DNA from 2 places in the Duganella sp. FT27W genome. Region 2 is predicted to be linked to the other one. Evidence: predicted binding sites of a transcription regulator. Region 2 holds the regulator's gene; the other holds the start of a gene.
What was found. The regulator LexA, encoded in region 2, represses DNA repair genes until DNA is damaged. The targets are predictions, from matches to a motif close to ACTGTATNNNNATACAGT.
Positions count from the first base shown of each region.

Region 1: F8197_RS22190 (DNA topoisomerase IV subunit B) is a predicted target of LexA. The motif match lies at 2,690-2,707, and genes of this name have one in related genera.

Region 1 is NZ_WHIV01000005.1:43,232-47,650, forward strand. Features, by position in the region: gene parC (DNA topoisomerase IV subunit A) at 1-616, opposite strand, end outside; gene F8197_RS22190 (DNA topoisomerase IV subunit B) at 628-2,625, opposite strand; gene F8197_RS22195 (hypothetical protein) at 2,858-3,106, shown strand; gene F8197_RS22200 (TorF family putative porin) at 3,120-3,872, shown strand; gene F8197_RS22205 (hypothetical protein) at 3,939-4,419, opposite strand, start outside.
Region 2 is NZ_WHIV01000002.1:566,432-570,850, reverse strand. Features, by position in the region: gene purF (amidophosphoribosyltransferase) at 1-871, shown strand, start outside; gene F8197_RS08730 (cystathionine gamma-synthase family protein) at 878-2,122, shown strand; gene lexA (transcriptional repressor LexA) at 2,154-2,792, opposite strand; gene F8197_RS08720 (DUF5695 domain-containing protein) at 2,944-3,759, opposite strand; gene rpsF (30S ribosomal protein S6) at 3,915-4,304, shown strand; gene priB (primosomal replication protein N) at 4,323-4,419, shown strand, end outside.

The DNA of each region.
Region 1 (4,419 bases), on a different contig from region 2:
GGTTGTGCGACGGGATTTCGGTGGCCAGGCCGACCGCGATACCGGAGGCGCCGTTGAGCAGCACCATCGGCAGGCGTGCCGGCAGCAGGCTCGGTTCTTCGGTGGAGCCGTCGTAGTTGGCCTGGAAGTCCACGGTGCCGAGATTGATCTCGTCCATCAGCACCTTGGCGATCGGCGTCAATCGCGCTTCGGTATAGCGCATTGCTGCCGCGCCGTCGCCGTCGCGCGAGCCGAAGTTACCCTGGCCATCGACCAGCGGATAGCGCAGCGAAAAATCCTGTGCCATGCGCACCATGGCGTCGTACACCGACTGGTCGCCGTGCGGGTGCAATTTACCGAGCACGTCGCCGACCACGGTGGCCGATTTGCGCGGCTTGGCGGTGGAGTTCAGGCCCATTTCGTTCATCGCGTACAGGATGCGGCGCTGTACCGGCTTCTGGCCGTCGCACACGTCGGGCAGGGCGCGGCCCTTGACCACCGAGATGGCGTAATCGAGATAGGCGCGTTCGGCAAACGTGGACAGGGTCAGGGTTTCGCCGCCGTCGGTGGGGCCGCCGGGCGGCAGGGCGCCGTCCGGGTCCGGCAGCGATTCGTCAAAGAGATTTGCTTGAGTCATAGTGGTTCGTATTAGATGTCTGCTTCGGCTTCGTTGCCGTGTTCTTCGATCCAGGCGCGGCGGGCGGCGGCTTCGCCTTTACCCATCAGCATATTGAAACGTGCGGCCGAGGCGCCGTGCTCGTACTCGCCCAGGGCGACTGGCAACAGGCGGCGCGTGTCCGGGTTCATCGTGGTTTCCCACAACTGCTCGGCGTTCATCTCGCCCAGGCCCTTGAAGCGCGAGATCGACCAGGCGCCTTCTTTCAAGCCGTCCTTGCGCAGCTTGTCCTCGATCGCCACCAGTTCGCCGGCGTCGAGCGCATACAGCTTCTGGATCGGCTTCTTGCCGCGCGCCGGCGCATCGACGCGGTACAAAGGCGGGCGGGCGATGCAGATATTGCCGTTGGCGATCAGGCCCGGGAAGTGCTTGAAGAACAGCGTGAGCAGCAGGACCTGGATATGCGAGCCGTCGACGTCCGCATCGGACAGGATGCAGATTTTGCCGTAGCGCAGACCGGACAGGTCCGGGGTATCGGTGGCGTTGTGCGGATCGACGCCGATCGCCACCGAGATATCGTGGATCTCGTTGTTGGCGAACAGGCGGTCACGGTCGGTTTCCCAAGAATTCAGTACCTTGCCGCGCAGCGGCAGGATGGCCTGGAATTCCTTGTCGCGGCCCATCTTGGCCGAACCGCCTGCCGAGTCACCCTCGACCAGGAACAATTCGGTGCGGGTGACATCGGTCGATTCGCAGTCGGTCAGCTTGCCCGGCAAAACCGCCACGCCCGACGACTTTTTCTTTTCCACTTTCTGCAGCGAGCGCAGACGTGACTGCGCCTGCTTGATCACCAGCTCGGCCAGCTTTTTGCCGTAATCGACGTGGTGATTGAGCCACAGTTCAAGCGCCGGCTTGGAGTAGGTCGAAACCAGCCGCACCGCATCGCGCGAATTCAGGCGCTCCTTGATCTGGCCCTGGAATTGCGGGTCCAGCACCTTGGCCGACAACACGAACGACACGCGCGCAAACACGTCTTCGGGCAGCAATTTGACGCCTTTCGGCAGCAGCGAGTGCATCTCGACGAAGTTCTTGACGGCGCCATACAGGCCGTCGCGCAAGCCCGATTCGTGGGTGCCGCCGTTGGGGGTGGGGATCAGGTTCACGTACGATTCACGCACTACCGCGCCTTGTTCGGTCCACGCCACCACCCATGCCGCGCCTTCGCCTTCGGCAAAGCCTTCGGCGTCGGGGCCGGCGAACTGCGCGCCTTCGAACAGCGGAATCAGGGTTTCGCCATCGGTGGCTTGCGCCAGCGCTTCGGTCAGATAGCCGCGCAGGCCGTCGTTGTACTGCCAGGTCTGCGATTCGCCGGTCTTGGCATTGGTGAGCGTGACGGTCACACCGGGCAGCAGCACGGCCTTGGAGCGCAGCAGGCGCTGCAACTCGGTTTGCGAGATGGCCGGCGAGTCGAAGTACTTGGCATCGGGCCAGGCGGTGACGCGGGTGCCGGACTTTTTACCATCGCGCGGCGCGACCACGGACGTCAGCGGCTCGACCACGTCGCCATGTTCGAACACCAGGTGGTGCAGGCCGGTGCCATTGGGTTCCTTGCGCCAGACGGTGATCTCCAGGCGCTTGGACAGCGCGTTGGTGACGGAGACGCCCACGCCGTGCAAACCGCCCGAGAACGCGTACGCGCCGCCCGAACCCTTGTCGAACTTGCCGCCCGCGTGCAGTCGCGTAAACACGATTTCCACCGTCGGCACGCCTTCTTCGGGGTGCAATCCGACCGGAATACCGCGGCCGTCGTCCTCCACCGTGATGCTGCCATCGGCGTTCTGGGTGACGATGATGTTCTTGCAGTGGCCGCCCAGTGCTTCGTCCGAGGCGTTGTCGATGACTTCCTGGATGATGTGCAGCGGGTTCTCGGTGCGGGTGTACATGCCCGGGCGCTGCTTGACTGGTTCCAGGCCCTTGAGGACCCGGATGGATGATTCGCTATAGTCGGAAACTGGTTTTTTAGTGGCCATACGTGATCAAGCTGATAATGTCGATACTGGGTTTATGTGCTGGGCTTATTTACTGGGCTCATGTACTGGGTATATGTACAGCTAATTGCGCGTGTTTGCGTATTCTATCCTCAACCGGGGCAAACAGCGGCAATTTATACACGATGTTTACAAGAGGCCCCCGTCTTTTTAGACCGTTTTTACGGGCTGCCCGATAAGCTGGCTCCATCGCTTAACCCTCATCGGAGCCGCCATGAATCACTTCCCTTGCGTGATGACGCTCAAGGTCGATGCAGCATCGGTCACCCAATTGCGCCGCATGGTCACGCGCATCTGCGGCGATTCGCTCGAATTCATCCGCATCGAAATCTGCGAACACGGCACCCGCATGAAGGTGTGGCTGTGCGTGGGTGCGGCCATGGTCGCGCCGGTGATGGACGCGGTGATGCAGTCGCTGCCCGGCGCGGAGTTCGGGCGATTCACTCAGACATCCCACTACTAATAGAAAGCGCAACATGAACAAATTGATACTGGCCGCCGCATTGAGCGCTGCCCTTGCCGCCGGTACGGTGCAGGCCCAGGAAGCCGCCAAGCCCGATAACGAGGTAAGCTTCAACGCCGCCGTGGTGTCCGACTACCGCTATCGCGGCATCTCGCAAACGCGTCTGCAGCCGGCGGTGCAGGGCGGCGCCGATTACGTCAACAATCCCACCGGCTTGTATATCGGCGCCTGGGCGTCGTCGATCAAGTGGACCAAGGATGCCGGCGGTGACGGCGACGTGGAACTCGACATCTACGCGGGCAAGCGCGGGCAGGTGAGCGATGCCGTTTCCTACGACGTCGGTGTGCTCACCTATGTGTACCCGTCGAACGGCCTGAAAAATGTGGCCGGCTTTGTCAACGCCGACACCACCGAGGTGTATGGCCAGTTGGGCGTCGGCCCCGCGTACGTCAAATACTCGCACGCGGTAACCAACCTGTTCGGCTTCGTGGACAGCAAGAACAGCGGCTATCTCGACGTGGGCGCCAATATCGAGGCAGGCGAAGGTTTTATCATCAACCTGCACGCCGGCCACCAGAAGGTGAAGAACAACGAAGCGGCCGACTACACCGACTGGAAAGTGGGCGCGACCAAAGAATTCGGCATCGTCACCGGTGCGCTGGCCGTGGTGGGGACGAACGCCAGCAAGACGGCGTATGCGTCGCCGGCCAACGGCAAGTTCACCGGCAAGACCGCGCTGGTACTCACGATCAGCAAGACCTTCTGATCAGCGTACTTTCCTTCCTCGGGCCGGTCGGGTAATACCCGCCCGGCCCGCTTTTTTATCTATTGCTTATCTGTTGCTGAATACCTGGCGATACAAATGGCGCACCTCGGGCGCGCACAGCACGTTGGCGGTCTTGTAGGCATCCGCCTCGAAGGCGCTGTGGTGTGAATGATAGGTGTCGTGGTCGAGTACTAAAGTGTCGGCCAGGCGCGCGCCGGGCAGTTGCGCCACGAACACCAGCAGGCACCCGGTCTGGTGCGGCGTGAGCGGTTCGCTGCCGTGGGCCACGGTGACCAGCATCCGCGCGCCGGGGTTGGCCGCGCTGGCGGCGCGCAGGCGGGCCAGCAGCGGTGCGTGGTTCTGGTGTTCGAGGTCGGCGCGGCGCAGCAGCGCGACGATGACAGCGGCGCCGGCTAGCGACGTCCCATCACGCGAGGCATCGATCACCAGGTCGTCGTAGAGCTGGGGATCGTAGGCGCAGGGTTCGGGGCAGACCAGCAGCACGCGGTTGCCGGCGGCTACCCGCAGCAGCGCCAGTTCCTCGGCC
Region 2 (4,419 bases):
CTTCGTGCGCGACATCGCGCCCGGCGAAACAGTGTTCATCGACAACGACAAGCAACTGCACACGCGCCAGTGCGCCGACAATCCGTCGCTCAATCCGTGCGTGTTCGAATTCGTGTACCTGGCCCGTCCCGACTCCGTCATCGATGGCGCTTCGGTGTACAGCACCCGCCTGAAAATGGGCGAGTACCTGGCCAAGAAAATCGTGCGCGAAGGCCTGGCCGACGATATCGACGTCGTCATGCCGATTCCCGATTCGTCGCGTCCGGCAGCAATCCAGCTGGCGCTGGCACTGGGCAAGGAATACCGCGAAGGTTTCATTAAAAACCGCTACATCGGCCGTACCTTCATCATGCCAGGCCAGGCGGCACGCAAGAAATCCGTGCGCCAGAAGCTGAACGCGATTCCTGACGAGTTCAAGGACAAGGTTGTGCTGCTGGTCGATGACTCCATCGTGCGCGGCACCACCAGCCGCGAGATCGTGCAGATGGCACGCGACTCGGGTGCCAAGAAAGTGATCTTCGCATCAGCCGCGCCACCGGTGATCTACCCGAACGTTTACGGCATCGACATGCCTACCCGCGACGAGCTGATCGCCCACGGCCGCACGGTGGAAGAAGTGTGCCGCGAGATCACCGCCGACGCCCTGGTGTACCAGGACATCGATGCGCTCAAGCAAGCCATTTCCGACGTCAACCCGGCGCTGACCAGCTTTGAAGCGTCGTGCTTCGACGGCGTGTACATCACCGGCGACGTCAGCCGCGAGTACCTGGACAAGCTCGAAAACGAGCGCAACAACCCGACCAAGGCCGCCAAGCCGGAAGACGCGGGCCGTTCGCAGCTGAACCTGAACCTGGCCGCCGCCGAGGGCTGATCGTCCATGACAGACAAGAAAAACTACGGTTTCACCACCACCATCCTGCACAACGACCGCCAGAAGGGCATCGAGCACGGTTCGCTGCACAAGCCGATCCATACGTCGGTCGCGTTCGGTTATGCCGATGCGCGCCAGCTGGCCTCGGTATTCCAGGGCAAGGAGCCGGGCTTCCGGTACGGTCGCCAGGGCAACCCGACCATCGCCGCGCTGGAAGACAAGGTGAACAAGATGGAGCAGGGCGTGGGCACGATCTGCTTCGCTACCGGCATGGGCGCGATCGGCGCCGTGTTCCAGGCGCTGCTGCGCACCGGCGACCACGTGGTGTCGTCGTCGTTCTTGTTCGGTAACACCAACAGCCTGTGGCAAACCACCATGGCGCAGGGCGTGGGCGTGTCGTTTGTCGATGCCACCGATGTTGCCAATGTCGAGGCGGCGATCACCGACAACACCCGCGTGGTGTTTGTCGAAACCATCGCCAACCCGCGCACGCAGGTGGCGGACCTCAAGCGCATTGGTGAACTGTGCCAGGCGCGCGGCATCCTGTACGTGGTCGATAACACCATGACCACGCCGTATTTGTTCCGGCCGAAATCGGTCGGTGCCGGCCTGGTGGTCAATGCGCTGACCAAGTCGATCGGCGGCCACGGCAATGCACTCGGCGGCAGCCTGACCGACACCGGCGCGTACGACTGGACCCGGTTCCCCAACATCTACGAGAACTATAAAAAGGCGCAGCCGGTGCAATGGGGCCTGGCGCAAATCCGCGCCAAGGCGCTGCGCGACTTCGGCTCGTCCTTGGCGCCCGAGGCGGCGCACCACATTGCCGTCGGCGCCGAAACCCTGGCGCTGCGCATGGAACGCACCAGCAGCAACGCGCTGGCGCTGGCCACATTGCTGGAATCGGACGAGCGGGTGGCGGCGGTGTACTACCCGGGCCTGGCGTCGCATCCCCAGCATGGCATCAGCGCCGAGCTGTTCCGCAAGCACGGTTCGCTGCTGAGCTTTGAGCTGAAAGATGGCATCGATTGCTTCGACTTCCTCAATCGCCTCAAGCTGGCGATCCCGGCGTCGAACCTTGGTGACACGCGCACCCTGATCATCCCGGTGGCGCACACGATCTTCTTTGAAATGGGCGCCGAACGGCGTGCATCGATGGGGATTGCGGAGTCGCTGATACGGGTGTCGGTCGGCATCGAGGATGAGGACGACCTGCTGGAAGACTTCAGCTGCGCGCTGGAAGGTTGTTAAAACAATGGACCGCCGCGGCGGTCCATATTTTTTAGTGCCAGGTGCGCATCAGGCCTACTGCCAGGCCTTCCAGTGCAAACTCGTCCGCCTCGGGATCGACCTTGATGATCTTGAACTCCGGGTTTTCCGGCAGCAGTTCCACCAGCGACCCCGTCTTGCGATAGCGCTTGACCGTTACCTCGTTGCCGATACGCGCCACCACGATCTGGCCATTCTTGGCGCTGTCGATTTTTTTCACGGCCAGCAAATCGCCATCCATGATGCCGGCGTCGCGCATCGATTCGCCGCGCACCTTGAGCAGGTAGTCGGGCTTGGCCGAGAACATGGCCGGATCGACGTTGTAGCTCGCTTCCAGGTTTTCCTGCGCCAGAATCGGCGAACCGGCAGCCACGCGGCCGATCAGCGGCAGCGACATCATCAGCGCGGCAGGCATTTTGGACGTCGAGGGTTCGGCATGCACACCGAGCAGGCGGATGCCGCGCGAGGTGCCGGCAGCGATTTCGATCGCGCCCTTGCGCGCCAGCGCCTGCAAATGTTCCTCGGCGGCGTTGGCCGACTTGAAGCCCAGTTCGTTGGCAATCTCGGCGCGCGTGGGCGGGAAGCCGGTGTTTTCGATGGCGTCCTTGATCAGATTGAGAATTTGTTCCTGGCGTGCGGTGAGCTTGATCATGGGCGTGGTCAGTAAAAAATGGGCTGTGTATATAGACAGTCTGTATTTTTGTACAGTATGACCGCCAATGCAAGGGAATTTCTTGCTTTGAGCGAAATAATGTGAAAAAAGTTGTTGCACAGGGGAGTTTGTCGCGCTCCCCTATGAGAAATCAGCGCGTTGCCCCTTGCGGCTGGATCACGAATCGCACGCCGATGTCACGTTTGGCGCCCGGTTTGAGGGTAAACCCGCTGGTGACCCAGCTGGCGTACTGTTCGCCCTGCAGTTGCCCGCTTGGCATGTCTTGCCAGCTATCGAGCCGGGTGCGGCCGTCCGGTTGCAGCCGCAGCGCCGGTGCCTGGCCGTTCGCGCGCGCCACTTCCACCGAGCCCAGCGCGCCCGGGCGCGGCTTGACGGTGCTGCTGCTGGCCTGCCGTTCCTCGGCAGTGGCGCCGAAACCATGCTGCTCGAACACAATCGGCATGCTGGCGGACACCACCTGCACCGGTTGCCGGCCCCGGTTGATCAGCGTAAAGCGCAGCACCAGCGTGCCGCGTTCGTTGAGCCAGCGCCGTTCCACCGCCAGCGGTGCGCTGGCGCCCATCTCGGCGCCCATGCTGGCGCTGATGTCGGCAGCGGCCAGCGCCCGGCCTGCGGGCAGTATGCGGATCGGCCGGCGCGCCTCGAACGAGGTGTAGGAGCGCTGCGCGCCATCGCCGGTGCGGACGGTCAGGGCCAAGTCGCCCAGGTGGCGGTAGCCATTGCCCTGGCGCGCATCTTCGCGCGGGCCGGGCACGAAATCGAAGCTGGGGTCGAGCACGGGCGTGAGGCGCGCCAGGGTCTGGGTGTCGGTGCGCAGCGCGAACAGCAGGGCAGGGGTGCTGTAGGCGCGGGTCTTGATGGGCGCCGCTTCGTGCGGTGCAGCAGCCAGACCGGGCGGAGAGAACAGCAGGGCGGGCAGCGCTGCAAGTGCAATCAGATGCTTCATGATCGTGTTCCCAGGACAAGAAAATCGCACTGTAGCACCGGCAACACCATGCTGGCGTTCCGCTGAAAAAGCTGCTATAGTCGCGGGCTTACCTCTTCCCACACCTGTCTTGACGCCAGGGTGGGCTATATTCACAAGTCCTTAAGGGAGTTTTCATGCGTCACTACGAAATCGTATTTATCGTCCACCCGGACCAGAGCGAGCAAGTGCCCGCGATGATCGAACGTTACAAAACCACTGTAACGACCCGCGGTGGCTCCGTGCACCGTGTTGAAGATTGGGGCCGTCGTCAGATGGCTTACTCGATCCAGAAACTGGCCAAAGCACACTACATCTGCCTGAACATCGAATGCGACAACGAGACCCTGGTCGAGCTGGAAACCGCATTCAAATTCAATGATGCCGTGCTGCGTCACCTGACCGTCAAGCTGAAGAAAGCGGAAACCGCTCCTTCGCCAATGATGAAGTCGGTACAACGTGAAGATGCTGCCAAATCGCATCGCACCGAAGCCCCAGCAGCTGCTCCAGCTCCTGCCGCAGCCTAATTGTTTCAAGGAACCGAGCTGAACCAGCTCCAGTTCACTGCCCTCATTGCCGAACGTGACGCCTTGCGTTACACCCCGGCAGGCATGCCGATCATCAATGCTGTACTCCAGCATC